DNA from 2 places in the Nesterenkonia sp. CL21 genome. Region 1 is predicted to be linked to the other one. Evidence: predicted binding sites of a transcription regulator. Region 1 holds the regulator's gene; the other holds the start of a gene.
The links. The regulator HspR, encoded in region 1, represses chaperone genes until heat shock. The targets are predictions, from matches to a motif close to AAGTTGAGTCNNNNNGACTCAACTT.

Region 1 (15,572 bases):
TCTCCGCCTCCCCCGCGTTCACCAACGTCCACGCGGGTCAGCGCGCCGGTGAGGAGTCCCCGCTGACCGCCGTCCGCCTGGAGGACCTCGACGCCCGCAGCATGGGCAAGACCCCCGAACCGCTCCCCCTGGAGGAGGCGATCGACGACGTCGGCGGCTGGGCGCCGCGCTTCGAGGGCCGCATCCAGACCGATTTCGAGACCAAGGCGCTGAAGGTCGGACGGAGGATCTTCGACCTGACCTTCGTCCGTACGCCGAGGAGCTGAGCACCCCACGCCCATGCTCCGCCCCCAGATGCAGCGCCCTGCCTGACGAGACAACCGACCCCGACCCACACAAGGTGTGATCAGCATGGCTGACTCTCAGCCACCCCACTCCCGCCGAGACGGCGGATCCCAGCCCGACGACGACACCCGCCGCTCGCCGGCGCCCAAGGCGACCGCCGAGAAGACGGCCGCGGCCGCCGGAGCGGCGACGCGGAGGGCCGGGGCCGCGCTGCACCGGCTGAACGTGTACTCCCAGGGCGAGTATCCGCACAACATCCACCCGGCGCTGGTGCCCGGCATCGGCATCGACGAGCAGCGGCGCCGGTACTCGGTGGACCGAGTGGTGTTCCTGATCGCCGGCCTGCTGACGGTGGCCTTCGTGATCTGGGGCGTGAGCAGCCCGTCCCATGTGGCCGAGGTCGCCGGGTCCACCTTCGGCTGGACCATGGAGAACCTGGGCTGGCTGTTCAACGTGGTCGCCATCGTGGTGCTGATCTTCCTGCTGTGCCTGGCGTTCTCCAAGTACGGGCGGATCCCGCTGGGCAAGGACGGGGAGAAGCCCGAGTTCTCCACGTTCTCCTGGACCGCGATGCTCTTCGCGGCCGGCATCGGCATCGGGGTGCTGTTCTTCGGCCCCTCGGAGCCGCTGACCTACTTCCACTCCCCCGCCCCGCTGACACACGCGGCGGAGACCACCGAGGCTCTGCACGCCGCGATGGCGCAGACCTACTTCCACTGGGGAGTCCACGCCTGGGCCATGTACGCCCTGGTGGGCGGCGCCGTCGCCTATGCCGCCTACCGCCGGGGCCGCGTACCCCTGATGTCCTCGATCTTCCGCAACCTCTTCGGGCAGAGCCAGACCGAGGGTCTGGCCGGGAAGCTGATCGACATCTTCGCGATCATCGCCACCCTGTTCGGCACCGCCGCTTCGCTGGGCATCGCGGCCATGCAGATCGGTCAGGGCTGGACCATCGTCTCCGGCGCCGAGGTCACCAATACGCTGCTGATCATCATCATCGCGCTGCTGACGGTGGGCTTCGTGCTCTCCGCGGTCTCCGGCGTCGCCCGAGGTATCCGCTACCTGTCCAACATCAACATCGTGCTGACCATCGGCATCATCTCGCTGGTGTTCTTCCTCGGGCCCACGCTGTTCCTGCTGAACCTGGTCCCGTCCTCCTTCGTGGAGTACTTCGGCTCCCTGTTCGAGATGATGGGCCGCTCGGCCTCCTGGGGTCAGGAGACCATGGACTTCCAGTCCGCCTGGACGGTGTTCTACTGGGCCTGGTGGATCTCCTGGTCGCCCTTCGTCGGGGTCTTCATCGCCCGCATCTCCCGGGGTCGCACCATCCGCCAGTTCATCCTGGGCGTCATCCTGATCCCCAGCTCCCTGCTGTTCGTGGCCTACGGGATCATGGGCGGAACCTCCATCTGGATGTACCGGGAGGGCCTGGAGGGCTTCAACGACGAGATGCCCGCCGCCGAGGTGCTGTTCACGATCATCGACCACCTGCCGTATGTGGAGTGGCTGCCGGCGGTCATCATGGTGGTGCTGGCGATCTTCTTCATCACCTCCGCCGACTCCGCCTCCGTGGTGATGGGCATCTTCTCCACCCGCGGCGACCTGAACCCGCGGAAGTCCGTGGTGGTCTTCTGGGGACTGGTGATGACCGGCGTCGCCGTCGTCATGCTGCTCACCGGCGGGGACACCGCCCTGCAGGGGCTGCAGTCCCTGGTGACGGTCACGGCGGTGCCCTTCGCCGTGATCATGCTGCTGATCATGATCGCGTGGCTGCGCGACGTGCGCACCGACCCGCGGGCCCTGCGCACCAAGTACGCGGAGAAGGCGCTGCGGGATGCGGTGATCGACGGCGTCGACCGCTACGGCGACGACTTCACCCTGCAAGTGGCACCCACCGAGCCGGGGCTGGGCGCCGGCGCCGGGGTGGACTCGGAGGACGACATGTACACCGAGTGGTACCAGCGCACCGACGAGAACGGCGACCCGATCGGCTACGACTTCACCACCGGGACGTGGGAGGACGGCTGGACGCCGGAGGAGGACGAGGACTGGCACGGGGACATGGAGAACTACTCCCCGGCGACGTCGTTGGCGACCTCCTCGATCCCGGTGGTCTCAGCCGAGGCAGCGAGCGAAGGTCAGGGCCCGGACGGCTCCGAGGGCGACGGCGGGCCGGCCGGCTCCGAGGCCGTCGAGCCCGAGGAGGACCCGGCGCCGCAGCGCTGAGCTCGCGGGGCTCGCTGAGCTCAGGGACTCCTGGCATCCGCAGGGGATAGTTCGTTTACCGAATCACCACCTTCTGACTAGACTGGCGCGATCTGCAAGGTCGTCACGCCGGAAGGCCCCTGGACCCCGGGGCCGGCGGAAGGGAATCGCCATGTCAGAGCCCAGCACCGTCACCCCGACCCGCCGCTCCCGCAGATCGCGCAGCGCCGGCGATCGCCCCGGATTCCTGGTCCGGGCGCTGCGGGTCGTGGAACGCATCGGCAACCTGCTGCCTCACCCGTTCTGGCTGTTCATCATCCTCGCGGTGGTCGTGGTGGTCCTCTCCGCCGTCCTGGAGGCCCTGGGAGTGGGTGCGGAGAACCCGGCCGACGGCGAGCAGATCGCCGTGCAGAGCCTGCTCACACCGGAGGGCTTCCAGCGCATGGTCACCGATGCGGTGGAGAACTTCGTGACGTTCCCGCCGCTGGGTCTGATCATCACCGTGATGCTGGGCGTCGCGGTGGCTGAGGGATCGGGTCTGATCAGCGCGGCCATCCGGGTGGTGGTCTCCCGGGTCTCGCGCCGTTGGTTGACCTTCACGGTCGCCCTCGCCGGAGTGACCGGATCCGTGGCCTCAGACGCCATCTACGTCATCCTGATCCCGTTGGCGGCCGCGGCGTTCAAGGCCAGCGGCCGCTCCGCGGTACTGGGCGCCGTCGTCGCCTTCGGCTCGGCCTCCGCGGGGTACAACGCGTCCCTGCTGATCACCGCCAGCGATCCCCTGCTGGCCGGGATCTCCACCTCGGCGGCCCAGCTGATCGACCCGGACCATGTGGTCTCCCCGGTGGCCAACTACTTCTTCTCCGCGGCCTCCGCCGTGGTGCTCGCCCTGGTGGTCACGCTGGTCACCGAGCTGCTGCTGGTCCGGATGACCGAGCGCATGAAGCACGAGGAGGACGCCACCGGCGGAGCGGCCACCGCCGTGCTGGCGGCCGGCAGGGACCTTGACGAGGGCGGCCGCGGCGAGGCGATCACCGATGAAGTCTCCCTGCTGACCTACACCCGCCGAGAGGTCGCGGCGCTGCGCGCGTCCCTGCTGACGCTGGCAGGATTCCTGGCGGTGTACTTCTCCCTGCTCCTGCTGCCCGGCTCGCCGTTCCAGGCCGAGAGCGGGGACGTGCTCGACTCCCCGCTGCTGACCGACATCGCCGTGCCGATCGCGTTGGCCTTCCTGGCGGTGGGCGTCACCTACGGGGTCGCCGCTGGCACCATCACCCGCCCGCGGGACATCCCGGAGCTGATGGGACGCTCCATCAAGGAGCTCTCCGGCGTGGTGGTGCTGTTCTTCGCGGCCGCCCAGTTCATCGCCTACTTCAGCTGGTCGAACATCGGGATGGTGCTGGCCATCGAGGGCGCTCACCTGCTGGAGCGGCTGGACCTGCCCGTGGTGGTGATGTTCGCCGGCGTCGTGCTGCTGGTCGCGCTGTTCAACCTGACCATCACCTCGGGGTCCGCGCAGTACACCCTCATGGCCCCGGTGCTGGTGCCCATGCTCATGCTGGTGGGCACCTCCCCGGAGGTCACCCAGATGCTGTTCCGCATCGGGGACTCCCCCACCAACATCATCTCCCCGATGAGCCCCTACTTCGCCCTGGTGCTGGGGTATCTGCAGCGGTACTACCCGAAGGCCGGCATCGGCACCCTGGTGTCCCTGACGCTGCCGGTCTCCGTGGCGCTGCTGTGCGCCTGGTTCCTGTTCTTCGTGCTGTGGTGGGCCCTCGGGATCCCGCTCGGGCCCGGGGTGCCGGTGCGCTGAGGAGACGACCATGACCAGGAGAGACAGGACCCCGATGGAAAGGACCCCGATGGAGAGCACCCCGACGACGTCTGCCCGACCCGACGCCTTGGCCAGCATCCCGATGCCGGCGCTGCGGAACCACGCCGCCGCCCACCAGGAGCAGCTCCTGGAGGACCTGCGGCGCATCGTGCACGCGGAGACGCCCAGCCATGACAAGGCGCTGCTCGACGCCGGGCTGGAGGAGATCCGCACCCTGGCGGTGGAACGACTCGGCGAGCCGCTGGCCGAGGCCCGCACCGACGGCGGCGTCCACGGCGACGTGCTGGATCTGCGGTGGCCGGGACGCGACGTCGACGGCGGCGAGATCACGGAGCTGGAGAGCTCCGTGCTCTCGGTGTGCCACTACGACACAGTCTGGCCAGCCGGCACGATCACCGGCTGGCCCCTGACCGCCGAGGGCGACCGCCTCACCGGCCCGGGCGTGCTGGACATGAAGTTCGGCATCGTCCAGACCCTCTGGGCGGTGCGTGCGCTGCGCGAGCTCGGAGTGCCGCATGCCCCGCTGCGGCTGCTGCTCACCGGCGATGAGGAGATCGGTTCGACCGCGGGGCGCCCGGCGATCGAGGCCGCCGCGGCGCAGTCCGCGCTGACACTGGTGCCGGAGCCCAGTGCGGCCGGTCAGCCCAAGGACCGCCGCAAGGGCATGGTCTTCGCGGACCTGACCGTGCACGGCGTGCAGGCCCATGCCGGGTTGGAGCCGGAGAAGGGGGCCAGTGCGGTGCACGCGCTGGCCGCCGTCGTGCCCGACATCGTCGCCCTGGCTTCCCCGGATCACGGCACCACCGTCACCGTGGGCACCTTCCACGGGGGCACCAGCCGCAATGTGGTGGCCGGTCAGGCCACCTGCCAGGTGGATGTGCGCGTGACCGAAGCGGCCGAGCAGGACCGGGTGGCCGAGGGTCTGCGCGCCCTGCGGCTGCCGGAGCCCCATGCCGCCGACCCTCGGCTGCGACTGGAGATCGCGGTGGATGCCAATCGGCCCCCGATGAATCCGACCCCGGCCTCCCGGGCCGCCATGGCCCGGGTGGAGCGCCTGGCCGCAGGTCTGGGGCGGAGGATCACCCCGGCCGCGGTGGGCGGAGCCTCCGACGCGAACTTCGTCTCCGCCCTGGGGCTGCCGGTCCTCGACGGCCTCGGTGCCGTCGGCGAAGGGCCGCATGCGGTCCATGAGCACATCCTGGTCTCGGAGATCGCGCCGCAGACGGCGCTGCTGGCGGGGATGATCGCCGACGTCGCCGCCCGCCCCTGACCCCTCCTGACGCACAGATCACCGCTCGACGGGGTGTGCGGGACAGGGTGTGCGGGGCGGGTACTCGGGCAACACACCCGGTCAGCGGCGGCGCGGGTCCCAGAGCACCAGCGCCTGGGTGCTGGTGCGGGCCCGGCGGCCTCGGGCCACCGTGACCACGTCGCCGTGCGGGCCGACGGCGAAGACCCGTGGCTTGGTGGAGTGCCGTTCAGCCTCGCGGAGTTCGTAGCGCAGCTCCTCCACGGTCTCCTCGAGCTCCTCCACCCGGTTCTGCAGCTCGATGATCCGCCGGATGCCCTCCAGGGAGACACCCTCCTGGGAGAGCTGCTGGATCTGCCGGAGCTGTTCGATGTCATAGGGCGAGTACCGACGGTGCCGGCCGCCCTGGCGCCGCGGGGTGACCAGGCCGATGCGGTCGTACTGGCGCAGCGTCTGCGGGTGCATGTCCGCCAGCTCGGCGGCCACGGAGATGACGAACAGCGGAGCATGCCGGTGCTCCGCCTCGATCAGCCGCGGGTCCTCCCCGCCGATCTCGGAGCGACGTCTCCTGGCCACTGCTGCTCACCTCTTCCGTTCCCGCCCGGCCGCGCCGGGGCGGGTCGGTCTCGTCTCTCCATCATCCCGCAGCGGCGGGCCCGGTCACAGGGCGGCCCGGGCCTCCAGGTCGCCGCGGGGGTCGACGTCGCGAGTCGCCTCCGCGTAGGCCTTCACGGCCTCCACCGCCTCCTCGGAGAGGTCCTGGGGCACCTGCACGTCCACGACGACGAGCATGTCCCCCTGGTGGGACTTCCGGCGGACCCCGTGGCCCTTCAGCCGCAGGGTGCGGCCCGAGGTGGTGCCGGCGGGGACCTTGATCCGCACCTTCTCGCCGTGCACGGTGGGCACTTGGACGGTGGTGCCCAGCACGGCCTCGTCGAAGGAGACGGGAAGGTGGATGCGGATGTCGTCACCGTCGCGCTCGTAGAACCGGTGCGGGGTGATCGCCACCTCCACCAGCAGGTCGCCGGCGCCGCCGGGTCCCTGCTGGCCCTTGCCCTTGACGCGGACCTTCTGGCCCTCCTTCACCCCGGCGGGGATCCGGACGTCGATGACGTTGCCGTCCGGTTCGCGCAGCCCCACCGTGGTGCCGCGGACGGCCCCGGCGAAGGAGATGGTGGTCTTCGCGGTGCGGTCGGCGCCCTTGGCCGGCGCGCCCCCGCCGAAACCGCCGCCGAACCGGCCGCCCATGCCACCGAAGATGTCGGAGAAGTCGGGGCCGCCTCGACCCCCGCGGCCGAAGCCGCCGGCGTCGCCGAAGAGCCCGCCGAAGATGTCCTCGAATCCGGAGGCGCCGCCGGCGCCGCCCGGGGCTCCGGAGAAGCGGGCGCCCGAGCCCATGGCCCGGATGGCGTCGTACTGCTCCCTCTGCTGCTTGTCGGAGAGCACGGTGTGGGCCTCGGAGACGTCCTTGAACTTCTGCTCAGCGGCCTCGTCCCCCGGGTTCTTGTCCGGGTGGTACGTCCGGGCGAGCTTCCGGTAGGCCTTCTTGATCTCGTCTTCGGACGCGTCCTTGGAGACGCCCAGGATGGCGTAGAAGTCCTTGTTGATCCAATCCTGCGAGGCCACGGCGCCTCCCTCCCTGCTTCTCTTCTGCGACCCCGTCGGGCGGGGCCTGCGCGTGGTGCGCTGTCTGTGTGCCGACGTCGTGGGCTGCGACGCTCCGCGACGATGGCGTCGGCCGATCCGTGCCGACGGCCCGGTGCGGGCCGTCGGCACGGAGAGTCAGGCTCGGCTCACTCGGCCGGGCCGGTGGAGACCATCACCTGTGCCGCGCGCAGCACACGGTCGCCGTGGCGGTAGCCCGCCCGCAGCACCGCGGCCACGTGGTCGGCGGGGATCTCCGGGTGCGGCTGCTGCATGAGCGCCTCGTGGACCGACGGGTCGAAGAGCACGCCTTCTTCGTCGATGCGCTCGAGGCCCTGGTGCTGCAGCAGCGACTCCAACTTCGCGGCGATGGCCGCGAAGGGCCCGTCGTCCAGGTCGCCGGCCTGCCGGGCGGCGTGGATGTCGTCCAGCACCGGCATCAGGCCGGTGATGACGTGACCGACGGTGCGGTCCCGCTCCACGGCCCGGTCCCGCTCCACGCGGCGCCGGTAGTTGACGTACTCCGCCTGGAGCCGCTGCAGGTCGGCCTGCAGCTCGGCCTCGCGGTCACCGGCGCTCGACTGGTCCGCGGGGACCTCCTCGAGCTCCGGCTCCTCAGCCACCAGGGGATCCGCTCCGGGGTCCGGACTTCCGGCGGCGTCGGCGACGCTCACCGGATCCCCGGCCTCGGAGTCCTCGGCATCCTCGGCCGGCAGGTCGCGCAGGATCTGCTCGGCCTGGGCCAGCGGGTCCTGCACCGGGTCTGCCGGTTCTGTGCCGGAGCCCGCAGCGGCTTCCTTCTCCTCGGCGCCGGTCTCTCCCTCCACGTGGCGCGGCCGGCCCGTCTCCGGGTCGATCCGGCGCTTGTCGGTGAAGCGGATCGGCTCCTCGGACTCAGGACGGTCCGCGCCGTCCCGCTCCGGGTTCTGGTCCTGCTCTGCCATCAGGGACGACCTCTCACTTCTTCTCGTCGGCGTCCTCGTCGACCACCTCGGCGTCGACGATGTCCTCGTCCTCGCCGGAGGCGTCGCCGGCGGGCGCGCCGTCGGTGGCGGCGTCAGCACCGGCCTGCGAGTACAGCGCCTCGCCCAGCTTGGTCTGGGAGGCCTGCAGCTTCTCGAAGGCGGACTTGATCTCGTCGTCGTTGTCCTCGCCCTCAAGCGCCTTCTTCAGGGCGTCGACGTCGGCCTGGACCTCGTCCTTGACCTCGGCGGGGAGCTTGTCCTCGTTGTCCTTGATCAGCTTGTCCACCGAGTACGCGGTGGTCTCGGCGGCGTTGCGCTGCTCGGCGGCCTCGCGACGCTTCTTGTCCTCCTCAGCGTGGGCCTCGGCGTCGGCCACCATGCGGTCGATGTCCTCCTTGTCCAGGGAGGTGCCGCCCGTGATGGTCATGGACTGCTCGGTGCCGGTGCCCTTGTCCTTGGCGGAGACATGGACGATGCCGTTGGCGTCGATGTCGAAGGTGACCTCGATCTGCGGCACGCCGCGCGGAGCCGGGGCGATGCCGGTCAGCTCGAAGGTGCCCAGGGCCTTGTTGTCCCGGGTGAACTCGCGCTCGCCCTGGAAGACCTGGACGGCCACCGAGGGCTGGTTGTCCTCGGCGGTGGAGAACACCTCGGAGCGCTTGGTCGGGATCGCGGTGTTGCGCTCGATGAGCTTGGTCATCACACCGCCCTTGGTCTCGATGCCCAGGGACAGCGGGGTGACGTCGATGAGCAGGACGTCCTTGCGCTCACCGGCGAGCACACCGGCCTGCAGGGCCGCACCCACGGCGACGACCTCGTCCGGGTTGACGCCCTTGTTGGCGTCCTTGCCGGAGAGCTCCTTGACCAGGTCCGCCACGGCGGGCATACGGGTGGAGCCGCCGACCAGGATGACGTGGTCGATCTCGGAGACCTTCACGCCGGCCTCGGTGATGACGTCCTGGAACGGCTTCTTGGTCCGGTCCAGCAGGTCCGAGGTCATGTCCTGGAACTTCGCGCGGGACAGCGTCTCGTTGACGTGCACCGGGCCGTTCTCGGTCATGGCGGCGTACTGCAGGTTGATGTCGGTGGAGGTGGCCGAGGACAGTTCCTTCTTCGCCTGCTCGGCGGCGTCCTTCAGACGCGGCACGGCGATCTTGTCCTTGGAGAGGTCCACGCCCTCCTTGCTCTTGACCTGCTGGACCAGCCAGTCGATGATCCGCTGGTCCCAGTCGTCGCCGCCCAGGCGGTTGTCACCGGCGGTGGCGCGCACCTGGATGGTGGAGAAGTCGTCCTCATCCTTGCCGACCTCGAGCAGCGAGACGTCGAAGGTTCCGCCTCCGAGGTCGAAGACGAGGATGAGCTCGTCCTCCTTGCCCTTGTCCAGACCGTACGCCAGCGCCGCGGCGGTGGGCTCGTTGACGATGCGGGAGACCTTCAGGCCCGCGATCTCGCCGGCCTCCTTGGTGGCCTGGCGCTCGGCGTCGTTGAAGTAGGCGGGCACGGTGATGACGGCTTCGCTGACGTCCTCGCCCAGGTAGGACTCGGCGTCGTGCTTGAGCTTCATCAGCGTGCGGGCGGAGATCTCCTGCGGAGTGTAGGTCTTCTCTCCGACCTCCTTCTTCCAGTCGGTGCCCATGTGGCGCTTGACGGAAGCGATGGTGCGGTCCGGGTTGTTGACGGCCTGGCGGCGAGCGATCTCGCCGACGAGGACCTCGTCGTCCTTGGAGAAGGCGACGACGGACGGGGTGGTGCGTGCGCCCTCGGCGTTGGCGATGACGGTGGGCTCGCCACCTTCGAGGACGGCGACGACGGAGTTGGTGGTTCCGAGGTCGATGCCGACTGCACGGGACATGAGGGGACTCCCTTCGATGGACGGTCTCGCTCCGGTGCGGAGCGCAGGTCTGCTTGAGTGAACCGGACTCAAGTCTCCACCTCGGTGCAGGCGGTGTCAAACTGACTTGAGTCGACCCGACTCAACTTTTCGTGTCCTGTCCAACGGAGGAAGCACGGCGTTCATTCCCGACGACGGCGAGCCCCTCTCGACGCGGCTCCACACCCTCGGCCCCGCTCCACACCCCGGCCCCGCTCCACACCCCCGTCACACGTCGAGTGGCGGATCCCCTGCTGCTGGATCGCCGATCGCGCCCGACAGCCGCAGTGAATCCGCCACTCGAGGCGGTGATGAGTCCGATCAGTCCATCGCGATGCCGATGAGCTTGGTCTCCAGGAACTCATCGATGCCGGTGGGCCCGCCCTCGCGGCCCAGCCCGGACTCCTTGACCCCGCCGAAGGGTGCCGCCGGGTTGGACACCACGCCCTGGTTGAGCCCGACCATGCCGGACTCCACCGACTCCGCCACGCGCAGCCCGCGCCGCAGGGACTCGGTGTAGACGTAGTTGACCAGGCCGTACTCGGTGGAGTTGACCGCGGCGACGACCTCCTCCTCGCTGTCGAAGGGAGTCAGCGCCGCCACGGGCCCGAAGATCTCCTCGTCGCGCATCCGGGCGGACTCCGGGACGTCGGTGAGCACAGTGGGCCGGTAGAAGAATCCGCCGCCGTCGAGCGCCTCGGCACCGGTGAGCACACGTGCGCCGCCGGAGATCGCGTCCTGGACCAGCTCGTCGACCTTGTCCCGCTGGTTCGCATCGATCATCGGACCGACCTTCACACCGTCGTCGACGCCGCGGCCGACCGTCAGCTCGGACATCCGGTCGGTGAGCCGGCGACCGAACTCCTCGATCACGCTGCGGTGGACGAAGATCCGGTTGGCCGCCGTGCAGGCCTCCCCTGAGTTCCGCATCTTGGCCAGCATGGCGCCATCGACGGCCTTATCCAGGTCCGCGTCCTCGAAGACCACGAACGCGGCGTTTCCGCCGAGCTCCATGGAGGTCCGCAGGACCCGGCCCGCGCACTGCTCCAGCAGCTTCCGCCCCACCGAGGTGGAGCCCGTGAAGGAGAGCTTGCGGGCGATCCCGGAGCGGATCAGCGGCTCCATGACCTTCCCGGAGGTGGAGGTGACCACGATGTTCACCGACCCTGCCGGCGCGCCGGCCTCGGAGAGGATCTCCCCCAGCGCCAGCATGGACAGCGGCGTCTGGGCGGCGGGCTTGGTCACTGACGTGCAGCCGGCCGCGATCGCGGGCCCGATCTTCCGTGCACCCATCGCCAGAGGGAAGTTCCACGGGGTAATGAGGATCGAGGGCCCCACCGGCTGGCGGGTCACCAGGAAGCGAGAGCCTCCGGCGGGGGCGGTCTGGTAGCCGCCGTCGATGCGGGTGGCCTCCTCGGCGAAGTGCCGGAAGAACTCGGCGGCGTAGGCGACCTCCCCCTTGGCCTCGGCCAGCGGCTTGCCCATCTCCAGGGTCATCAGCAGGGCCAGGTCGTCGATGCGCTCATGCATCAGCTCGAAGGCGCGCATGAGGATGTCGGCCCTCTTGCGCGGGGGCAGCGCGGCCAGCTCGGCCTGCGCCCGCTCGGCGGCCTTCAGCGCGTCCCAGCCGTCCTCCTCACTGGCGTCCGCGACGGCGCACAGCACCTCCCCGGTGGAGGGGTCGACGACGTCGAGCGTGCGCCCTCCCCGGGCGTCGACCCACTGGCCGTCGATGAACAGCTGCTTCGGCGCCTGGGCGACCACGTCGGCCTCCCGGTGCGGCGTCACGGTCTCAGCGGTGGTGCCTGTCATCTGGACTCCTTCTCACGCTAGATCTGCAGCCAGGCCTCTCGCCTGGCCTCACACGCGGTCTCTCGACGTGGTGCTCACGATACGCCCGCCCCGCGGGGCCGGTCACGGGTGCGACGACGCCGACCATGGCCATCCCGGCCACGGGCTGACATCCGCACCCCCACCGAGTAGCCTAGGCCACGGACGGATTGTCAACAATCAGAATGAGGTGCACCGGTGACGGCTCTCTCCCCCCTCCTGAAGCAGGCGACCCCCGTGGTGGCGACCCACGGCGAAGGCGTGAACCTCTACGACGCCGAGGGCAGGCGCCATCTGGACTTCACCGCCGGCATCGGGGTGACCAGCACGGGCCACTGCCACCCGAAGGTGGTGGAGGCCGCGCAGGCCCAGGTCGGGAAGCTCATCCACGGCCAGTACACAACGATCATGCACGAGCCGCTGCAGCGTCTCACCGAACGCCTCGGCGAGGTGCTGCCGGCGGGGCTGAACTCCCTGTTCTTCGCCAACTCCGGCTCCGAGGCCGCGGAGGCGGCTCTGCGCCTGGCCCGCCAGGCCACGGGACGGCCGAACATGGTGGTGTTCCAGGGCGGCTTCCACGGGCGCACCGTCGCCGCGGCCTCGCTGACCACCTCCGGCACCAAGTTCAAGGCCGGCTTCTCGCCGCTGATGCCCGGCGTGGTGGTCTCCCCCTTCCCCAACCCGACGCACTACCGCGCCTACGGCTTCGACGAGGAGCAGGCCACGGACTTCGCGCTGCGGGAGCTGGACCTGGTGCTGCAGACCCAGTCGGCACCGGCGGACACCGCGGCATTCCTGGTGGAGCCGGTGCTCGGCGAGGGCGGCTACGTCCCGGGGAACCGCCGGTTCTTCGAGGGCCTGCGCCAGCGGGCCGACGAACACGGCATCCTGCTGATCCTCGACGAGGTGCAGACCGGCTTCGGCCGCACCGGCGAATTCTGGGGGCAGGACCACTTCGGCGTCTCCCCGGACATCATGATGTTCGCCAAGGGCATCGCCTCCGGCTTCCCGATCTCCGGCATCGCCGCCTCCGAAGAGCTCATGGCCAAGGCCCGCCCGGGCTCCCAGGGCGGAACCTACGGGGCGAACGCGGTCGCCTGCGCCGCGGCCGCCGCCACCCTGGAGGTCATCCAGGAGGAGGGGCTGGTGGACAACGCCGCCGCCCGCGGCGCCCAGCTGCGCGCCGGACTGGAGCGGATCGGTGAGCAGCACCCCCAGGTGGCCGGAGTGACGGGACTCGGCCTGATGCTGGCCGTGGAGTTCGTCGACGCCGACGGCGAGCCGGACGGGGCGACGTCGGCCGCGGTCCAGCAGGAGGCCGCCCGGCGCGGCCTGCTGCTGCTGAACAACGGCATGTACGGGCAGAACGTGCGCCTCATCCCCGCGCTGGTGGTCACCGAGGCCGAGGTGGACGAGGCCCTGGGCCTCTGGGAGGAGACCCTGGCCGCCGTGCTCGGCTGAGCGCATCCCCCCTGCCTCTCCCCCACGCAGCAGCTGTGGCCGGCCTCGGGTGACGAGGCCGGCCACAGCTGTCTCGCACGTCACGCCGTCGCGCCGTCCACCCCCTCCTGATCGCCTCTGACCTGCGATCGTGCCGACATCACCCCTGGCGAGCGAGCATCCAGGAAACGTCCGGATTAGCGCTTTAGCTCAGCATGCGATTCCATGGGAAAAATGACCACCATTCATCAGAACCCGTCGCCGGTCCCTGCGGCGGATGAGGGGAAGTCGTTCTTCGGGCATCCGCGGATGCTGTTCAACCTGTTCTCGGTCGAGCTGTGGGAGCGCTTCTCCTTCTACGGGATGCAGGGCATCCTCGCCTATTACATGTACTTCTCGGTCGCCGACGGCGGCCTGGGGATCGACCAGGGCCTGGCCCTGAGTCTCGTGGGCGCCTACGGCGGCTCCGTCTACCTCTCCACCATCCTCACCGCGTGGATCGCGGATCGACTGATCGGTGCCGAGCGCACACTGTTCCATTCGGCGGTGCTGGTGATGATCGGCCACATCGCCCTGGCCGTGCTGCCCGGCGCTGCCGGGCTCGCCGTCGGACTCGTCTGCGTCGCCGTGGGCTCGGGCGGGGTGAAGGCCGCCGCCGGCTCCCTGGTGGGCACCCTCTACACCCGCGAGGACCCGCGCCGCGACGCCGGGTTCTCGATCTTCTACATGGGGGTGAACATCGGCGGGCTCATCGGCCCGCTGCTCTCCGGGCTGCTGCAGGACCGCATCGGCTTCCACTGGGGCTTCGGCGCCGCCGCGGTCGGCATGGTCATCGGTCTGGTGGTCTACACGCGGGGCCGCCGCCGGCTCCCGGACTCCGCCCATGCGGTGGTCAATCCGCTGCCCGCCGGGCTGCGCCGCCGGTACGGCTTCGGCGCGCTGGCCGCCGTCGTGCTGATCGCCGGGCTCTTCGCCACCGGCGTGCTCACCGCGGCCAACCTGGCCACGGTGATCGCCGGGGTGGTGATCGTGGCCGCGGTGGTCTATTTCGTGGTGCTGCTGACCTCTCCGAAGGTCGACCGCGACGAGCGCAGCCGCGTGGTCGCCTTCATCCCGCTGTTCATCGCCTCCACCGCATTCTTCGCCCTGTTCCAGCAGCAGTTCACGTTCATCGCCGTGTACTCGGAGCAGCGCCTGGACCGCAGCATCTTCGGCTGGGAGATGCCCGCCAGCTGGGTGCAGTCCATCAACCCGCTGTTCATCATCCTCTTCGCCGCCGTCTTCGCCGCCCTATGGACGACGATGGGCGACCGGCAGCCCTCCACGCCGCTGAAGTTCGGCGGCGCGCTGGTGGTGATCGGCATCGCCTACCTGCTGTTCATCCCGCTGGAGTCCCTGGAACGGACCCCGCTGCTGGCACTGGTCGGCATCCTGCTGCTGGTCACCTGGGCGGAGCTGCTGCTCAGCCCCATCGGCCTCTCCGTGGCCACCAAGCTGGCTCCGGTGGCGTTCACCACCCAGATGCTGGCGCTGTTCTACCTGTCCATCGCCCTGGGCACCACGCTGGCGGGCATCCTGGCCGGCTTCTACACCGCAGGCCAGGAGGTCGCCTACTTCATCACCCTGGGCGGGGTGTGCGTCGCGCTGGGCGTCGCTCTGGCCGTGGCCTCGCCGAAGCTGGTGCGACTCATGCGCGGGGTACGCTGACCACTCCCCTGACACCCGCGGCACACGCACGACGACGGCGCCACCTGACCTCCACAGAGGTCGGCCGGCGCCGTCGTCGTCCCTGCCTGCGGGGCGCCTCTGATCTCAGGTGACCCGTCGGCGGTAGATGCTCACGGCGACGACATAGCCGAGGAGCAGCAGACCCACACACCAGGCGAGCGCGATCCACACCTCGCTGCCCACCGGCTGCCCGCCCAGCAGGTTCCGGAGCGTGTCCACGATGGAGGTCACCGGCTGATGCTCGGCGAAGATCCGCACCGGGGTGGGCATCGAGTCCGTGGGGACGAAGGCGGAGCTGAGGAACGGCAGGAAGATCAGCGGGTAGGAGAATGCGCTGGCGCCGTCCACCGTGCTCGCCGACAGACCGGCGATGACGGCCAACCAGGTCAGCGCCAGGGTGATGAGCATCAGGATCCCCGCCGCGGCCAGCCAGTCCAGCGGGGATGCACTGGAGCGGAAGCCCATGATCAGCGCGACCGCCACCACGATGATCAGCGAGACCGCCGTGGAGACCGCAGA
Region 2 (15,572 bases), on a different contig from region 1:
GGCAAGTCCGATGCGGGCGTCGCTCTCGGCCACCGGCCAGTCGGAGCCCAGCGCGATCCGCCCGCCGGCGGTGAGGACGTCTTTGACCCGCCAGGCACGGGATGCTCGTTCCTCCCCCAGCCGGGCCGCCCACGGGTCTGTGCCCTGCGCCTCCCGCCACTGCATGTGCAGCGGCTGCATGGAGGCGACGACGTCGGCCTCCACAAGGGAATCGACGTCATGGTCCGTCATCGTCTCCAGGTGCTCGATCCGATGCGGTGCCCCGGAGCCGGCTGACGGGTCGAGTCGGGAGTAGACCTCGGTGACGTGGGCGACGCCGGCATCGCCGCAGGAGTGCGTGGCCAGCTGGAATCCGGCCCGGTGGTAGGCCTCGGCGACCTCGGCGTAGCGGTCGACGCTGGGCCAGAACGGCTCGGCGGACTCCCCGTGGGTGTCGGGCTGGTGGAGCCAGGCGGTGCCGCCGTCGATGACCCCGTCGATGAACATCTTGATCATGCTCACGCGGAAGCGGCGGCCGGAGCTGCTCAGCAGCGCGATCCGCTGCGCGACGGCGGAGTCATCGTCACCGGGGTGATGCCACAGAGCGACCTGCAGGCGGACGGGCAGGCCACCGGGAAGCTCCTCCAACGCCTGCAACGTGGTCAGGGTCTTCCGATCGCCGTCCATGATGGTGGCGCCGGTGACCCCGCTGGCCGCCATCTCCAGCAGCTTGGTCTGGACCGTGCCGGCCAGCTCCTCAGCTGGCCCCTGGGGCACCGCGTCGAAGACGAGAGAGTACGCCGGAATCTCCCGGAGTTCACCGGTGGGCGTACCGTCCTCGTCCACCACGACCTCGCTGGCGTCGGCGAACGTCTCGGTTCCGTCGACGCCGGAACGTTCCATCGCCACGCTGTTGGCCAGTCCGGTGTGCATGTCGAAGAAGCGCACGGCCAACGGGCGCCCGCCGGTGACGCCGTCGAAGTGATCCCCGCGGATGCCTGCTGTCTCGAAGGCCTTGTAGTCGAGATTCCAGCCGAGGATCCACTCTCCGGCCCCGAGCCGGGAAGCCTCCTCGGCGATGGCCGCCCGAACGGACTCCAGATCCACCATGCCCCCGAAGTCGATGCCGACCGTCGCGGAGCACCCCAGGACGGGATGGCAGTGGGAGTCGATGAGGCCGGGAGTCAGCGTCGCCCCGGCCGCATCGACGATCCGGGTCTCGTCACGGGCGTGCGAGAGGATCTCCGCATCGCCTCCCACGGCGTGGATCATGCCGCCGGCCACGGCCACGGCGGTGTCGGCGACGATCGCCGCATCGCTAGCCGCCGTCATCGTGCGGATGCGGGCGTTGTGGATGATCAGCTCGACCATACGGGGCGCTGCCTTCCTGAGAACGGGGGCACTCCCCGATAAATGAACTACATTCGTTATCTGTTGTAGCTCATGTCACACTCCGCCGTCAAGGGGCACCGCATGAGTGCTGGTGAGCGCCATCCCTGACCGGCAGGCTCTCCAGGAAACACATGGGCCTCAACTATGGACTAGTCATTATTTTTATGACTACTCTCCGTGCATGGGATCACAGTCGAAGTATGCGAAGATCCGCGGCGACCTTGAGAAGGCCATCCGGTCTGGAGAGTTCCGACCCGGGGACACCATCCCTACAGAGCGGGAACTCTGCGCCACGTACGAGGTGAGCCGTGCGACAGTCCAGCGGGCGATCACCAGCATGGCCGAAGCGGGCCTCGTGACCAGGAATCGGCGTGCCGGCACCACGGTCACTCGAAGCGCCACAGATCTGCTGCGCTGGACGAACCTGCTGGCATCGGGCCCCGAAGAGGAGGGCGCTCACACAGTGCTGCTCGCGGAGACCATCCCTGCCAGTGATCTCGACATCGATCTTCCCGGCCATGGCGCCGACGACGCGATCCACCACCTCCGCCGGGTCAAGACCGACCCAGCAGGCGACCCCGTGGCGATCGAGGAACACATGATCCCCTTCTCGGTGGCTCCGCGCGTCATGCGTGAAGACTTGACGACGTTTACCTCTATGGCCCACTTCCGCGCTTCAGGCGTGCCAGTCGTGAGATCTCGGCTGTACCTGCAGCCCTCCGTAGCCACCCACGAGGCTGCACAGCTACTGAACCTGCCCGAGGGGACGCCTGTCTTCACGGGGCGACGTGAGACCTATCTGCAAGGCGGCGCTATCGCCGAGATCTACCTCTCAGTCCTGGCACCGCACGCATTCCAGCTGTTCGTCGAGCAGACGCTCGAGGAGCCCGAAGGTGAGCCGCCGGACCCTGGCGACTCCACCCATCCCTGAGGAGGAACTATGGAGAGGACATCTCCACGCATTGCCGTTGTCGGAGTCGGCGCCGTGGGCTCGATGGCCCTATGGTCATTGAGCCGACGGACGGATGCCGACATCCATGGCTTCGACGCCTACGCCCCTGGACACGATCGCGGTGGATACGGAGGACAGTCACGGATCTTCCGTGTGGCGTACAGAGAAGGTCGGCAGTACGTTCCACTGCTGCAACGGGCAGCGGCACTCTGGGATGAACTCGAGGAGGAGAGCGGCGCGGATCTTCTCACCACGGCCGGAGGGCTGACCATCGGTCCTGAGGATCACCCGGATGTACAGACCGTCCGGTCCTGCATCGAACATTTCGGCCTCCCGCACGAAACACTCACTGCCACCGAAGCACGCCTCAGGTTTCCGCACCTGCCCCTCGAGGATTCCGAGATTGCGATCCTGGACCACAGTGCAGGAGTGCTTCGTCCGGAGCACGCGGTCCAGGCCGCCGCCCAGCAAGCTGAGACCCGAGGCGCCACCCTCCACCGCTACTCCCCCGTCCTCTCTCTGGCCTCATCGGCCACGGGCGCAGTGGTCCACACTCGCGACGGCGACGACGAGTTCGATCACGTCATCCTGTGCCCCGGACCCTGGGCCCCAATGATGCCAGCCCTGGCCAGGCTGCCTCTGGAAGTACACCAGATCACGACGCTGTGGTTCCGGGCCGAAGATCCCCCGCAGTTCGACCCGCTCCACTCGCCAATCCTCATCCGCTCCGGACCGACCGCCTTTTCCTGCTTCCCCGCTGTTGACGGAGAAACGGTGAAGGTGAGCCTGCACAGCCTCCCCCGGCCACGGCTGAGCAGCGCCGACGAGGTCAGCAGGAATCCAAGTCCGGAACTGCTCACGGCCATGTGCGACGCCGTCCGCCGTTTCCTCCCAGGCCTCAATCCGGATCCGGTGCGTGTGGGCTCCTACGCCGATGCCTTCACCCCCGACCAGCACGGCATCATCGGGACGGTTCCAGGGCTACCCCACGTCACCGTCCTCACGGGCTTCTCCGGGCATGGGTTCAAGCTGGCGCCCACCTTCGGTGAGGTCGCAGCTGATCTGGCGCTGCGAGGGCATACCGACCATCACATTGACCACCTGGCCCCTGCCCGATTCGCGCCAGAAGGAGCGCTGTCATGACCACCGGAGAACTGTCCCTCGTCATTGTGTGCTGTCTCGTGGTCCTGAGCATCGGAGCATCAGTCTCGTTCCTGGCCGGGCGGCATGTCACGAGCGGAGAAGGCTGGCACGTCGCTGGCCGCTCATTGCCGCTGTGGGTCGTGGTCTTGACCCAGTTCGCCACCGCCACCGGCGGCGGAGTGCTGGTCGCCCACGTAGGGAATGCCTACAACGTGGGTTGGGCGTACTGGTTCTATCCAGGATGCGTCCTGGTCGGATTCCTGCTGCTCTCCTTGATCGGGGGCTGGCTCCGGCGCGAGGAGTTCACTACCGTCCCGGAGATCTTGCGGCGGATCTATGTCGAACATCCCCTGGTCACAGTACTTGCGGCCTTGGGCGCCATAGTGGTCCCTTTCGGCTGGCTGGCCACCCAGTACGTCGCTTTCGCGTCCCTGTTCTCCGAGCTCACCGGCGCTTCTCCCGTCGTCCTGACCGGCGTCATGGGACTCATCACGCTCATCTTCGTCTTGCCCGGAGGCCTGCGCTCGGTGGCATGGAGCGACGCCATCATGGGCGCCATGATGCTGGTGCTGTCCGTGGTCGTCGTCAGCTACACCCTCTCCCTGGCAGGTGGCTGGAGTGGCATCAGATCGGCCGTCCCCCAGGAGATCGTCAGCCTCCCCGAAGGCCTCGCCGCGGCCGGCGCCATGACAGTCCTGCTGTGGATGTTCGCCATCATTCCCGGGACACTGACGAACCAGATGTACTACCAGCGCGTCTTCGCGACACGCGACATCGCCAAGGCACGGCTGGGCCTGGTTCTCGGGGGCGTGGTGGTCTTCCTCGGCTCGGCCTACCCGTTTCTCCTGGGACTCACCACTCGTGCGCTCAATGACAGTTTCGTCGGCGACGATTCCGAGCAGGCCGCTGGATGGATACTGACCCAGCTGCCTATCGGCCTGCTGGCCGTCTTCGCCGCCTTTCTCCTGATCACCATCGCGACCACGACGTCAAGCGCCTTACAATCCGTGGTGACCAATGTCGTGCAAGACGTCACCATCCGTGTGCTGGGACGCTCCCCTGAACGGGACACCCGGAGCCTGTCGAGAATCATCTCCGTGGCGGTCATGATCCTCGCGGCGCTCTTGGCCATTGCGTACCCGGCTGCCCTGGCCTGGCTGGTCGCCACCTACGCCTATTCCGCTTCCCTACTGGCAGCCCCGATCTTCCTGGGTTACATCTTGTACCGCAGACGTGGCAGGCTCCGGGCTGTCACTGCCAGCATTTCTATGCTCGGCGGCCTGCTCGGGTGCGCCACGGCGCACATCCTCGATACCACCGTTCCGTACGCGATCTTCGGCATCGGAACGAGCGCTGCGTGCCTGCTCCTGACGCACGCCATGACGGCGCAGCGCGCTTCACGCGCAATCTCCCCGGACACCCCCAGCCGCATCAACCAGGAGGCCCCGTGACTCTGAACACTCATTCGTCCCAGCACGTCGTTGTGATCGGGGGCGGGATCCTCGGCATCTCGGTCGCGACAGAACTCGCGATTCGCGGCACACCTGTGACGTTACTGGAGGCCGCACGCATCGGGGCCGGAACCACCTCGACGTCGTATGCGTGGGTCAATGCCAACGGGAAAGAACCAGAGAGCTATTTCCGCCTCAACCAAGCAGGGCTCGATGCGCACCGGAGTCTCGCGACACCCCAGACGCCGTGGATCGCTGCCACAGGGCACCTTGAGATCGCCGAGGATGAGGCTCATGAACGGGACCTCAGAGCCCGGGCAGAACGCATGACTTCCCGCGGCTACGCCGTGGAAGAACTCACGTCCGCCCAGGCGCAGCGCCTCGAACCGGGGATCATCGTGCCGCCGAGCGCGAAAACGATAGTCTTCTTCCCCGACGAGGCACACGTCTACCCTCACCTCTACGTTGCTGAACGTCTCGTGCAGTTCCAGGCGCACGGCGGGATTCTGCGTGAAGGGGCACGGGTCACAGGAATTGATCGTTCCGGCTCCCCTCTGAACGTGCTCCTCGCTGACGGATCGCATATCGAAGCAGATCGAGTCGTACTGGCCACCGGACGATGGACCGGGCCGCTGGCTGCCTCGCTGGGGCTCGACGTCCCGATGGCCGCGCACACCGCCCCCGGAGACGTGACCGTGGGCCACCTGGTACGCACAGCCCCCACTCCCGCCCGCCTGCATCGGCTCGTGACCACGCCGTGGCTCAACGTGCGCCCAGAGGGCGGAGGCCGGCTTCTGATCCAGGCGCTGGACCTCGATGTCTCAGCCTCCCCTGAGGCCGCGGAATCCGACCGGGCCAGCCTTGTCCCGGAGTACCTGTCGCGCCTTCGTACGATCCTGCACGGGACGGAGTCACTCGAGACTGCCGAGATCCTCGTGGGTCAGCGCGCGATGCCCATCGACGGGCGGACCATTGCTGGACCTGCGCCGGAGGCACCGGACATCTACGTAGTGGCCACCCATAGCGGCGTGACGCTGGCGCCTTTCCTCGGGCGAGCCGTTGCCCGCGAGGTCCAGGGTGACATCGAACCTCTTCTGGAAGATTTTCGGCTCACCCGCTTCGCAGAAGGGGTCCCAGTCGACTTACCGCGAGGGCCGCGGAAGCCCGGTGAGCAATGAGGTGAGATCGTTCGCAGCGTGTACGACGAAGCCCCGGACCACTGTGACCAGTGATCCGGGGCTTCGGCGATGGGTGCCCCCTGCAGGATTCGAACCTGCGGCCTTCTGCTCCGGAGGCAGACGCTCTATCCCCTGAGCTAAGGAGGCGCGGGCCAGGTCAGCCGGGCTGACGTTCTGACCCAGTTAGATTACCAGCCCTCAGCCGGTGACCGAAATCTGGTAGCTCCACAGCTCCGAGGACATGCCGACCGGGGGTCGCTTCTGCTCCCCCTGGTCACCGGAGTCCCGATCTCCTGAGCCGCCCTGACCGTGCGAACGCTGGAAATGCTCGGAGTTCCGCCAGTTGTCGAAGTCCTCCTCCGATGCCCAGCGGGTGACGACGAGCCAGACCGTGCGGCCATCGGTGGGCTGCAAGAGCTCGAACCCTTCGAAGCCCGAAGTGCCCTCCATGGAGCCATGCCGTGCGGCGAAGCGGGCTCCCAGCTCATCGCCGGAGTCCTCAGGAACGGTGATCGCATTGATCTTGATGACGCTCATGGATTCATTGTGACACCCCCGGGCTGAGGCCGCGCGGAGATGTCAGCCAGAACTCGCCTGCCCCGGCAGTCAGAACAGCGCCGGCTGCCGGGGGCCGAGATCCGCGGCCGGCAGCTCCGGCGACACGCGCTCCCGCCACATGGGGTCCCGGCGACGGTCGACACCGTGCCTGCGCCGCGCCTCCTTCGCCCGCGCCGCAAGCCACGTTCTGTACTCGGAGGAGGCATAGGAGCCTCCCCGGTAGATCCGTCGATACCGCCGCACCAGGCGGGGATGCTCCCGAGCGAGCCAGTCCAGGAACCACTCCCGCGCCCCCGGCCTGAGATGCAGCGCTCCGGTGGTCACATCAGCCGCTCCCGCCTCGGCCAGCTCGGCATGCAGCGCATCCAGATGCTCCTCGGAGTCGGTGAGCCACGGCAGGATCGGCATCGCCAGCACCGTGCATTCCAGTCCGGCATCGACCACGGAGCGGATCAGGCTCAGCCGGGCGCGCGGGTCCGGGGTGCCCGGTTCGACGCGCTGCTGCAGGTCCCGATCCACCATCGCCAGCGAAACCGCCACGGAGACCGGCACCTGCTGCGCAGCCTCGCGCAGCAGCGGCAGGTCCCGCTTCAGCAGCGGGCCCTTGGTCAGAATGGAGAACGGAGTCCCAGACTCGGCCAGCGCCGCGATGATGTCAGGCATGAGCCGATACCGGCCCTCCGCGCGCATATAGGGATCCGAATTGGTTCCCAGCGCGACGTGCTCCCTACCCCAGCTGGGCTTGGACAGCTCAGCTCGCAGGACATCCGCGATGTTCGTCTTCACCACGATCTGGGTGTCGAAGTCCCGGCCGGAGTCGAAGTCCAAGTACTCATGGGTCTTCCGCGCGAAGCAGTAGACGCATCGATGGAGACACCCCCGGGTGGGGTTGATGGTCCAGGTGAAGGGCATGTTCGAACCTGCCGGCACGCGGTTGAGCGCCGACCGACAGGCGATCTCATGAAACGTGACACCGTCGAAGTCTGGGGTGCGCACCGTGCGCACCAGGCCTTTGAGCGGCAGCAGCGCCCCGCCGTCGTCGCCGTCGATCCTCTGACCCTGCCATCGCATACCTGCCATTCGAACACAGTTTCGAATGAAAGTCGAGAGACTCCGACCTCGGCGAGGCACCTCTGGGCCTGCCGTTCAGAGGAGCACGACCACGCCGATCAGCGAGACACCCAGGGCAAGGACCGTGCCGAACACGCCCAGCGCCAGGGCCGGCCCACCTCGACGCAGGAGGTCGGGCAGGTCCACCCCGGAACCGATCCCCACCATCGCCATCGTCATCAGCATCGTGGTGACAGCACGGACCGGATCCATGACCCCCTCTGGAATCCCCACCACAGAGGCCAGCACGGCCGCACCCAGGAAGCCCAGAACGAACCCGGGGATCAGCGGCGTTCGCCGCCGTCCCGCCTCTCGCTGTGCCGCGCTCCCGCCCGGATCGCGCCGACGCGCCACCACTCCGAGCCCCACCATGATCGGCGCCAGCAGCACCACTCGAGCCAGCTTGACCACGACGGCGACCGCGAGCGCCGTGGCGCCGACCATCCCTCCCGCAGCCACCACCTGACCCACTTCGTGGACACCGGCTCCGATCCAGATGCCGGCGGACCGCTCGTCCAGCCCGAGCATGGTGACGAGCAGCGGAAGCACGAGCATGGCGATGGTCCCACAGAGAGTCACCACGGCCACCGCGATCGCCGCAGCCGCATCCACCGGCCGACCGCGGCTGTCCCGTCCGTCTCCACGGTCCAGAGCAGCTGCGGCCGCGGCGACCGCAGAGGCGCCGCAGATCGCAGTGCCGGTGGCGAGCATGGTCGACTCCCCTCGAGGGGTGCCCAGCGCCCGACCTCCCAGCACTGTGCCGACGAAGGTCACCACCACCGTGCCGGCGACGATGACCAGTACCTCCCAGCCCAGAGCCAGCATGTCGCCCAGCACCAGCTGGAGCCCGAGCAGCACGATGGCCAGCCGCAGCACGGTCCTGGAGGCGACGCGCAGTCCCGCCTCGAAGGTCGGCGGGATCCAGCGCAGTCCACGCAGACCGATGCCGAGGAGGATGGCCAGCAGCAGTCCGGAGACGCCGGGGATCTGCTCGGCGAGCAGGTGGGCGGCCACGGCGGCCATCAGCGCCACAGCGAGCCCCGGGACGAGGCGCCGCACAGGGCGCCCGACCCGTCCGAGGCCTCGGCGGTCGGCGGGCAGCCCCTGGCGGAGGCGGCGTCGAGCAGGAGAGGTCACCGCGACAGTCTAAGCCGGAGGCGAGAGCCCGCAGGACCAGGGCCGCTCCGCCGTCGCCACCTCCTCTGCCACCCTTCAGGTTGACATGACTTTATGATGGATAGCATAGTGTCACAGATACCAGAAGGAGTGAGCTCATCGTGACGAGTCCCGCAGGGAGCCAGTCGACGGCCCGGGCACCGGCACCCCACCAGCACCTGGAGCTGGCCGTGTCCACCGTCGTGTTCTCCCTGCGCCCGGGCCCCGCACAGGACCGCCCGACGCTGTGGCTGCCGCTGGTCCGCCGCATCCGCGACCCCTTCTGCGGCCGCTGGGCCCTGCCCGGCGGACCCCTGGAGGACCATCACGACCTGGCCGCCTCGGCCCGGGAGACGCTGAAGGCCACCACGGGCCTGGAGCCCCGGCACCTCGAACAGCTCTACGCCTTCGGCGACGTCGACCGGTCCGGCCAGACGGACCAGCGCGTGGTCTCGATCGTCTACTGGGCCCTGGTCCGTCCCGAGGAGGACGCCGAGGCCGACCACGGGGACAACGTCGCGTGGTTCCCGGCCGATGAGACCCTGCGCCGCCATGAGGACGGCACCGCCCCGTTGGCCTTCGACCACGGCGTCATCCTGCGCTATGCCCTGCAGCGACTGCGCGCCAAGATCACCTACTCCCCCATCGCGCACGCGTTCTTGCCCGAGGAGTTCCCGCTGACCCGGCTCCGCGAGGTCTATGAGGCGATCCTCGGCAGAGACCTGGATCCGTCGAACTTCCGCCGCCAGGTGCTGGCCCAGGGCTCGGTGGAGAGCACCGGGCGTCGGATGACCGGCACGAACCACCGGCCGCCGCTGCTCTACCGCTCGGCCCCCAACCGCTCCCGCTACACGCTCACCATCGAGGAGAACCCATGAGCCTGTCCGTCCACGACCGCATCGAGCTCAAGCCCAAGGAGTCGTGCAACGACTCGCTGCCACGCGGCCCCTGGGAGTTCGACGTCGCCCCCGGATACGGGCCCGGCGCCTCCGAGTCCGACCCGATTCCTGACCGCACGGTCCGCCCCGGTCAGCTGCCGCAGCTGTACCGAGAGCTCGAGGACGAGCAGCTCCATGCTCGGATCCGTGCGGCGAAGGAGGCCCTCGGCGAGAAGCTCGTGATCCTCGGACACTTCTACCAGCGTGACGAGGTCGTCCAGTACGCCGACTTCGTCGGAGACTCCTTCCAGCTGGCCAACGCGGCACTGACCAAGCCGGAGGCGGAGACGATCATGTTCTGCGGCGTGCACTTCATGGCCGAGACTGCCGACATCCTCTCCTCGGCCGATCAGCAGGTGATCCTGCCCAACCTCGCGGCCGGCTGCTCCATGGCTGACATGGCCGATGAGGAGTCCGTGGAGGAGGCCTGGGAGGACATCGCCGAGGTCTACGGCTTCGACCCGGAGGATCCCCAGCCGGATGCTGAGGGCAAGCTCCCGGTGATCCCGGTGACCTACATGAACTCCTCGGCGGCGCTGAAGGCCTTCTGCGGCCGCCACGGCGGCATCGTGTGCACCTCGTCGAACGCCGCCACCGTACTGGAGTGGGCGTTCGAGCGTGCTCACCGAGTGCTGTTCTTCCCTGACCAGCACCTGGGCCGCAATACCGCCAAGGCCATGGGAGTGCCGCTGGAGCAGATGCCGATGTGGAACCCGCGGCAGGAGCTCGGAGGCAACACCGAGGAGGGGCTGCGAGAGGCGAAGGTGCTCCTGTGGCACGGCTTCTGCTCAGTGCATCGCCGCTTCACTGTGGACCAGATCTCCCAGGCCCGCGCCGAGCACCCCGGCTGCCAGGTCATCGTCCACCCGGAATGCCCCATGCCGGTGGTCGACGCCGCCGACGCCGCCGGTTCCACCGACGCGATCAGGAAGTTCATCGCCGCCTCGTCCCCCGGTGACACGATCGCGGTGGGCACCGAGATCAACATGGTCAACCGGCTGGCCGCCGAATACCCGGACCGCACGATCTTCTGCCTGGATCCGGTGATCTGCCCCTGCTCGACCATGTACCGGATCCACCCGGGGTACCTCGCGTGGGTGCTGGACGAGCTCGTCGCCGGCCGGGTGGAGAACCAGATCATCGTCGACGACGAGGTCGCAGCAGAGGCGAAGGTCGCCCTGGACCGCATGCTCGCGGCGAAGCCGAGGTGATCCCGTGACGACCCCCCTGCTCCCTGCCCGCGACGTCGCGGGGGACCCGCTGCTCACGCGCAGCCAGATCGAGACTGTGGTGCATCGCGCCTTGGAGGAGGACGCCCCCTTCGGGGACCTCACCTCGTGGGCATTCGTGCCGGCCGACGCACAGGCCGAGGCCGACCTGGTCGCCCGCGAGGCCGGCGTGTTCAGCGGCGGCGCGGTGTTCGCCGCGGCGATGACGGCGCTGTCCCAGGATGTGGAGGTCACGGTTCATCACGACGACGGCACACCCTTCGTCGCCGGCCAGCGGCTCGCCTCGGTGCACGGCCCGGCACGGCCCATCCTGACCGCCGAACGGGTGGCTCTGAACCTTGTGCAGCGCATGACGGCGGTCGCTGGTCTGACGGCCCGCTACGTCGAGGCGGTGGCTGGCACGGGGGTGCGCATCGCCGACACACGCAAGACGACTCCGGGGCTACGCGCGCTGGAACGTCATGCCGTGCGCTGCGGCGGCGGACACAACCACCGGTCAGGCCTCTCCGACGCCGTGATGGCCAAGGACAACCACCTCGCCCTGGTGGACGACCTCGCCGCGGCGATCTCCGCCGCACGAACCCGACTGCCGCACACCGTGCACATCGAGGTGGAGGTCGACCGGATCGACCAGATCGCCCCGGCGCTGGCCGGCGGGGCCGACACGATCATGCTGGACAACTTCTCCCTCCCGGAACTGCGCCGCGGAGTGGAGATCATCGCCGGCCGTGCCGTGGTCGAGGCCTCCGGAGGCATCACCCTGGACACGATCGGCCAGGTGGCCGCCACCGGCATCGATGTCATCAGTGTCGGCGCATTGACACATGGCGTGCCAGCTGTGGACCTCGGACTCGACATGACCACGTCGCGCTGACCTCCCCGACGCGCCGCAGCGCCCGACCCGGTGAAGGATCCTCAGATGACACAGACCGCCGACCCGCAGGAGCGGCCGACGCCCTCCCCCTCCGGGACGATCTACCTGGACTCGGCCGCCTCAGCCCCGGTGCGCAGGGAGGTCCTGGAGGCCATGTGGCCCCTGCTCGCCGGGGTGCACGCCAATCCTTCGAGCCGACACGAGCCCGGACTCGCCGCCGAGCGCGCCCTGACCGACGCCCGCGCCCGTGTGGCACGCTCCCTGGGCGCCAGGCCGGGTGAGATCCTGTTCACCTCGGGCGGGACCGAGGCTGACAATGCCGCGGTCAAGGGGATCGCCTTGGCGGCTCCCCGAGGCCGGCACGTACTGATCTCCGCCGTGGAACACCCAGCGGTCGCCGAATCGGCCTCCTGGTTGGAGAGGATCGGCTACGAGGTGGACGTTCTGCCTGTGGACGATGCCGGAGTCGTCGACCCCGACGAGCTGCAGCGCCGCCTGCGGTCTGACACCACCTTGGTCAGCGTGCAGACGGCCTCCAACGAGGTCGGCACGGTCCAGGACATCGCCTCCCTGGCGGCCGTCGCCGCCGAGACCGGCACGCCGTTCCACACCGATGCGGTCCAGGCGGCTGGATCCGAGACCATTGACGTCCGCGAACTCGGGGTGCAGGCCCTGAGCCTGGCCGGACACAAGCTCGGCACCCCGAAAGGCGTCGGCGTCCTGTGGCTGCGGCGTCGGACCCCGTTCGAGCCGCTGATCCACGGCGGCGGCCAGCAGCGCGGCCGACGCTCCGGCACGGAGGACGTCGCCGGCGCCGTCGGCATGGCCACCGCGCTGGAGCTCGCCGCCGCAGAGGACACCGAGACGCTGCGTCGCCGACGCGACGACTTCATCGCCGCCGTCGAGGAGGGTGTCCCCGGAGCTCGCCTGACCGGTCACCGCACCCGGCGGCTGGCCGGTCACGCCTCCTTCGTCCTGCCGGGCCGCAGTGGAGAATCCGTGCTGTTGGATCTGGAGCGGGCCGGGATCTTCTGCTCCTCCGGGTCCGCCTGCGCCGCCGGCTCCTCGGAGGCGAGTCCCAGCCTGACGGCTATGGGCGTGCCGGAGGACCTGGCACAGACCGCCGTCCGGTTCACCTTCGACGTCAACACCTCATCAGCTGACCTCGCACGTGCCGCTGAGGCGCTGATCCGCAGTGCCTGTGCGGCACCATGAGGGCCAGCGACACGGCGATATGAAAACCTGAGCATATGACGCTCAACTTTGGAATACGACGCCCCGGACAGCTGTTGATCTGACTGCAAGCCGTCAACCAGACAACAGATCGAAAGGGGCTGATCCTCATGACCACCCGTCTGACCCGCCTGGACCCGCTGTCCCTGATGGACGACGTCTTCCGGTCCCTGCGCACCCCGCTGTTCTACTCCGCGGCCTTCGCGGCTCCCCGCATGGAATCAGGACAAGGCACGGGCTTCGTCCCCGCCGTCGACGCCCACCGCGACGGCGAGGACCTGGTGCTGCGTGTGGACCTTCCCGGGGTGGACCCGGAGAAGGACGTCTCAGTGGAGCTGACCGGACTCAGCCTCACCGTCTCCGGTGAGCGCCGTGACGAGCGCGAGGCAGAAGGACTGCGCGAGGTCCGATACGGCAGCTTCTCCCGGACGGTGACTCTGCCGCAGGAGGTCCCCTCGGACTCCGTGACAGCGGACTACGACGCCGGCGTGCTGACCGTGAGGGTCGCAGGCGTCTACTCCGCAGAGACTCCGCAGCGCATCCAGGTGACCCGGTCCGGCTCCGGCGCCCAGGAGCAGATCGAGAGCTGAGCACCGATCCGTGACCGGGGTCTGCTCACAGCTCGGCGAGCAGCGCCTTCCAGAAGGGCTTCCACCGGTCGATCTCCTCAGGAGAGCCGAGCTTCGCATGCTCCAGGCCGACGGTTGCCCTCTCGTCACCCTTGGGTGTGACGCCCACACTCACCCTGGTGCCGTCCTCCAAGGAGACCCGCCAGTATCTCCACTTCGGGGTCTCAGAGGTCGTGGGCGCCTGGGCGAGCCCGACGCCGTTGAACTCCTCACGGTCGGCGACGAGTTCCGTCCAGGCCGCCCACGCTTCATCCCGCGTGCCGCGGAACGTCTTGCTGGCCGAGGCCTGGAACATCCCGTCGCTGGTCTGCCCCGGGACCCGCATCCCATGATGCTGCTCATAGGCCACCGCCACTCCCTGGGCCCACCAGCCGGGGTTGTCCAGGCTTTCGGGCATGCGGGCGATCGCGAGCCCGGCGATCTGCGGATGGTCCATCTCGCGGGCGCCTGCGCCGTCGAGCTCCTCGAGCCAGGCGTCCCACGGCCGGCCCGTCGCGCGGGCGATCGCTGCTGTGTTCTGTGACGTCACCATGGACTGATCGTAGTCGGCCCGCCCCGGCAGGAGTAGGCTTGCCAGCGGCCCGACGACCGAACAGGAGCACCCATGAGCCACCGGCCCTACCTCGCCGCCGACGACCGCTACTCGAGGCTGGACTACCGCCGGGTCGGTCGCTCCGGCCTGGTGCTGCCGCCGCTCTCGCTGGGCCTGTGGCACAACTTCGGTGACGACGTCCCTTTCCAACGGCAGCGGGACATCGTGCGGTTCGCCGTCGACTCCGGCATCACGCATTTCGATCTGGCGAACAACTACGGTCCCCCTCCGGGTTCGGCGGAGATCAACTTCGGTCGGCTCATGAGGGAGGACCTCGCCCCCTACCGGGATGAGCTGATCATCTCCACCAAGGCGGGCTGGACCATGCACCCGGGCCCCTATGGCGGGCCGGGAGGCAGCCGGAAGTATCTGCTCTCCAGCCTGGATGCCTCGTTGGACCGTCTCGGGCTGGACTATGTGGACATCTTCTACTCCCATCGCCCGGATGCGGACACCCCGCTCGAGGAGACGATGGCCGCTCTGGACACCGCCGTCCGCTCCGGCAGGGCCCTCTATGCCGGAATCTCCTCCTACTCCCCGGAGGACACCCGCCGGGCCGCGGCCATCCTGAAGGAGCTGGGCACTCCCCTGCTGATCCATCAGCCCTCGTATTCGATGTTCAACCGGTGGATCGAGCAGGACGGCCTGCTGGACACGGTCGAGGAGGAGGGCGTGGGCGTGATCGCCTTCAGTGCGCTCGCTCAGGGAATGCTCACGGAGAAGTACCTCGACGGCGTCCCGGAGGACTCTCGTGCCGCGACCAAGCCGTCCTTCCGGGACGGCTTCCTCAGCGAGGAGAACCTGGCTCGGATCCGCGCACTCTACGACATCGCCCAGCGGCGCGGCCAGACGCTGGCCCAGATGGCACTGGCCTGGGCTCTGCGAGACGAGCGGGTCACCTCGCTGGTGATCGGTGCGAGCAGGGTCGAGCAGCTGGAGCAGAACCTGCAGGCCCTGCGCAGCGCGCCGTTCACCACCGAGGAGCTGGCCGAGATCGACCAGCACGCCGTCGACGCCGGCATCGACATCTGGGGCGACGCGCGCCGCAGCACGTCCGCCTGATCCGGCTCATCAGGCGAGGCGGAAGCCGACGACGTCGACGACGTCCTCCTCCGTGATGTGCGGATAGTGGCCCCGCAGCCCGGAGCGCAGAGCCTCC

Region 2: Q7C18_RS07955 (Hsp20/alpha crystallin family protein) is a predicted target of HspR. The motif match lies at 13,199-13,223, and genes of this name have one in related genera.

Annotation. Positions count from the first base shown of each region.
Region 1 is NZ_JAUTWR010000005.1:156,229-171,800, reverse strand. It holds gene trmB (tRNA (guanosine(46)-N7)-methyltransferase TrmB) at 1-266, shown strand, start outside; gene Q7C18_RS09875 (BCCT family transporter) at 352-2,511, shown strand; gene Q7C18_RS09870 (AbgT family transporter) at 2,663-4,306, shown strand; gene Q7C18_RS09865 (M20/M25/M40 family metallo-hydrolase) at 4,356-5,597, shown strand; gene Q7C18_RS09860 (heat shock protein transcriptional repressor HspR) at 5,679-6,107, opposite strand; gene Q7C18_RS09855 (DnaJ C-terminal domain-containing protein) at 6,237-7,202, opposite strand; gene Q7C18_RS09850 (nucleotide exchange factor GrpE) at 7,370-8,164, opposite strand; gene dnaK (molecular chaperone DnaK) at 8,178-10,037, opposite strand; gene Q7C18_RS09840 (NAD-dependent succinate-semialdehyde dehydrogenase) at 10,377-11,867, opposite strand; gene Q7C18_RS09835 (aminotransferase class III-fold pyridoxal phosphate-dependent enzyme) at 12,084-13,346, shown strand; gene Q7C18_RS09830 (peptide MFS transporter) at 13,560-15,032, shown strand; gene Q7C18_RS09825 (ABC transporter permease) at 15,138-15,572, opposite strand, start outside.
Region 2 is NZ_JAUTWR010000003.1:280,643-296,214, forward strand. It holds gene Q7C18_RS07890 (amidohydrolase) at 1-1,350, opposite strand, end outside; gene Q7C18_RS07895 (GntR family transcriptional regulator) at 1,463-2,302, shown strand; gene solA (N-methyl-L-tryptophan oxidase) at 2,366-3,466, shown strand; gene Q7C18_RS07905 (sodium:solute symporter family protein) at 3,463-4,917, shown strand; gene Q7C18_RS07910 (FAD-dependent oxidoreductase) at 4,914-6,095, shown strand; tRNA gene Q7C18_RS07915 (tRNA-Arg) at 6,170-6,242, opposite strand; gene Q7C18_RS07920 (antibiotic biosynthesis monooxygenase family protein) at 6,294-6,632, opposite strand; gene Q7C18_RS07925 (Rv2578c family radical SAM protein) at 6,702-7,724, opposite strand; gene Q7C18_RS07930 (putative sulfate exporter family transporter) at 7,800-8,900, opposite strand; gene Q7C18_RS07935 (NrtR DNA-binding winged helix domain-containing protein) at 9,041-9,796, shown strand; gene nadA (quinolinate synthase NadA) at 9,793-11,067, shown strand; gene nadC (carboxylating nicotinate-nucleotide diphosphorylase) at 11,117-11,959, shown strand; gene Q7C18_RS07950 (cysteine desulfurase family protein) at 12,005-13,174, shown strand; gene Q7C18_RS07955 (Hsp20/alpha crystallin family protein) at 13,303-13,782, shown strand; gene Q7C18_RS07960 (hypothetical protein) at 13,808-14,353, opposite strand; gene mgrA (L-glyceraldehyde 3-phosphate reductase) at 14,426-15,475, shown strand; gene Q7C18_RS07970 (ASCH domain-containing protein) at 15,485-15,572, opposite strand, start outside.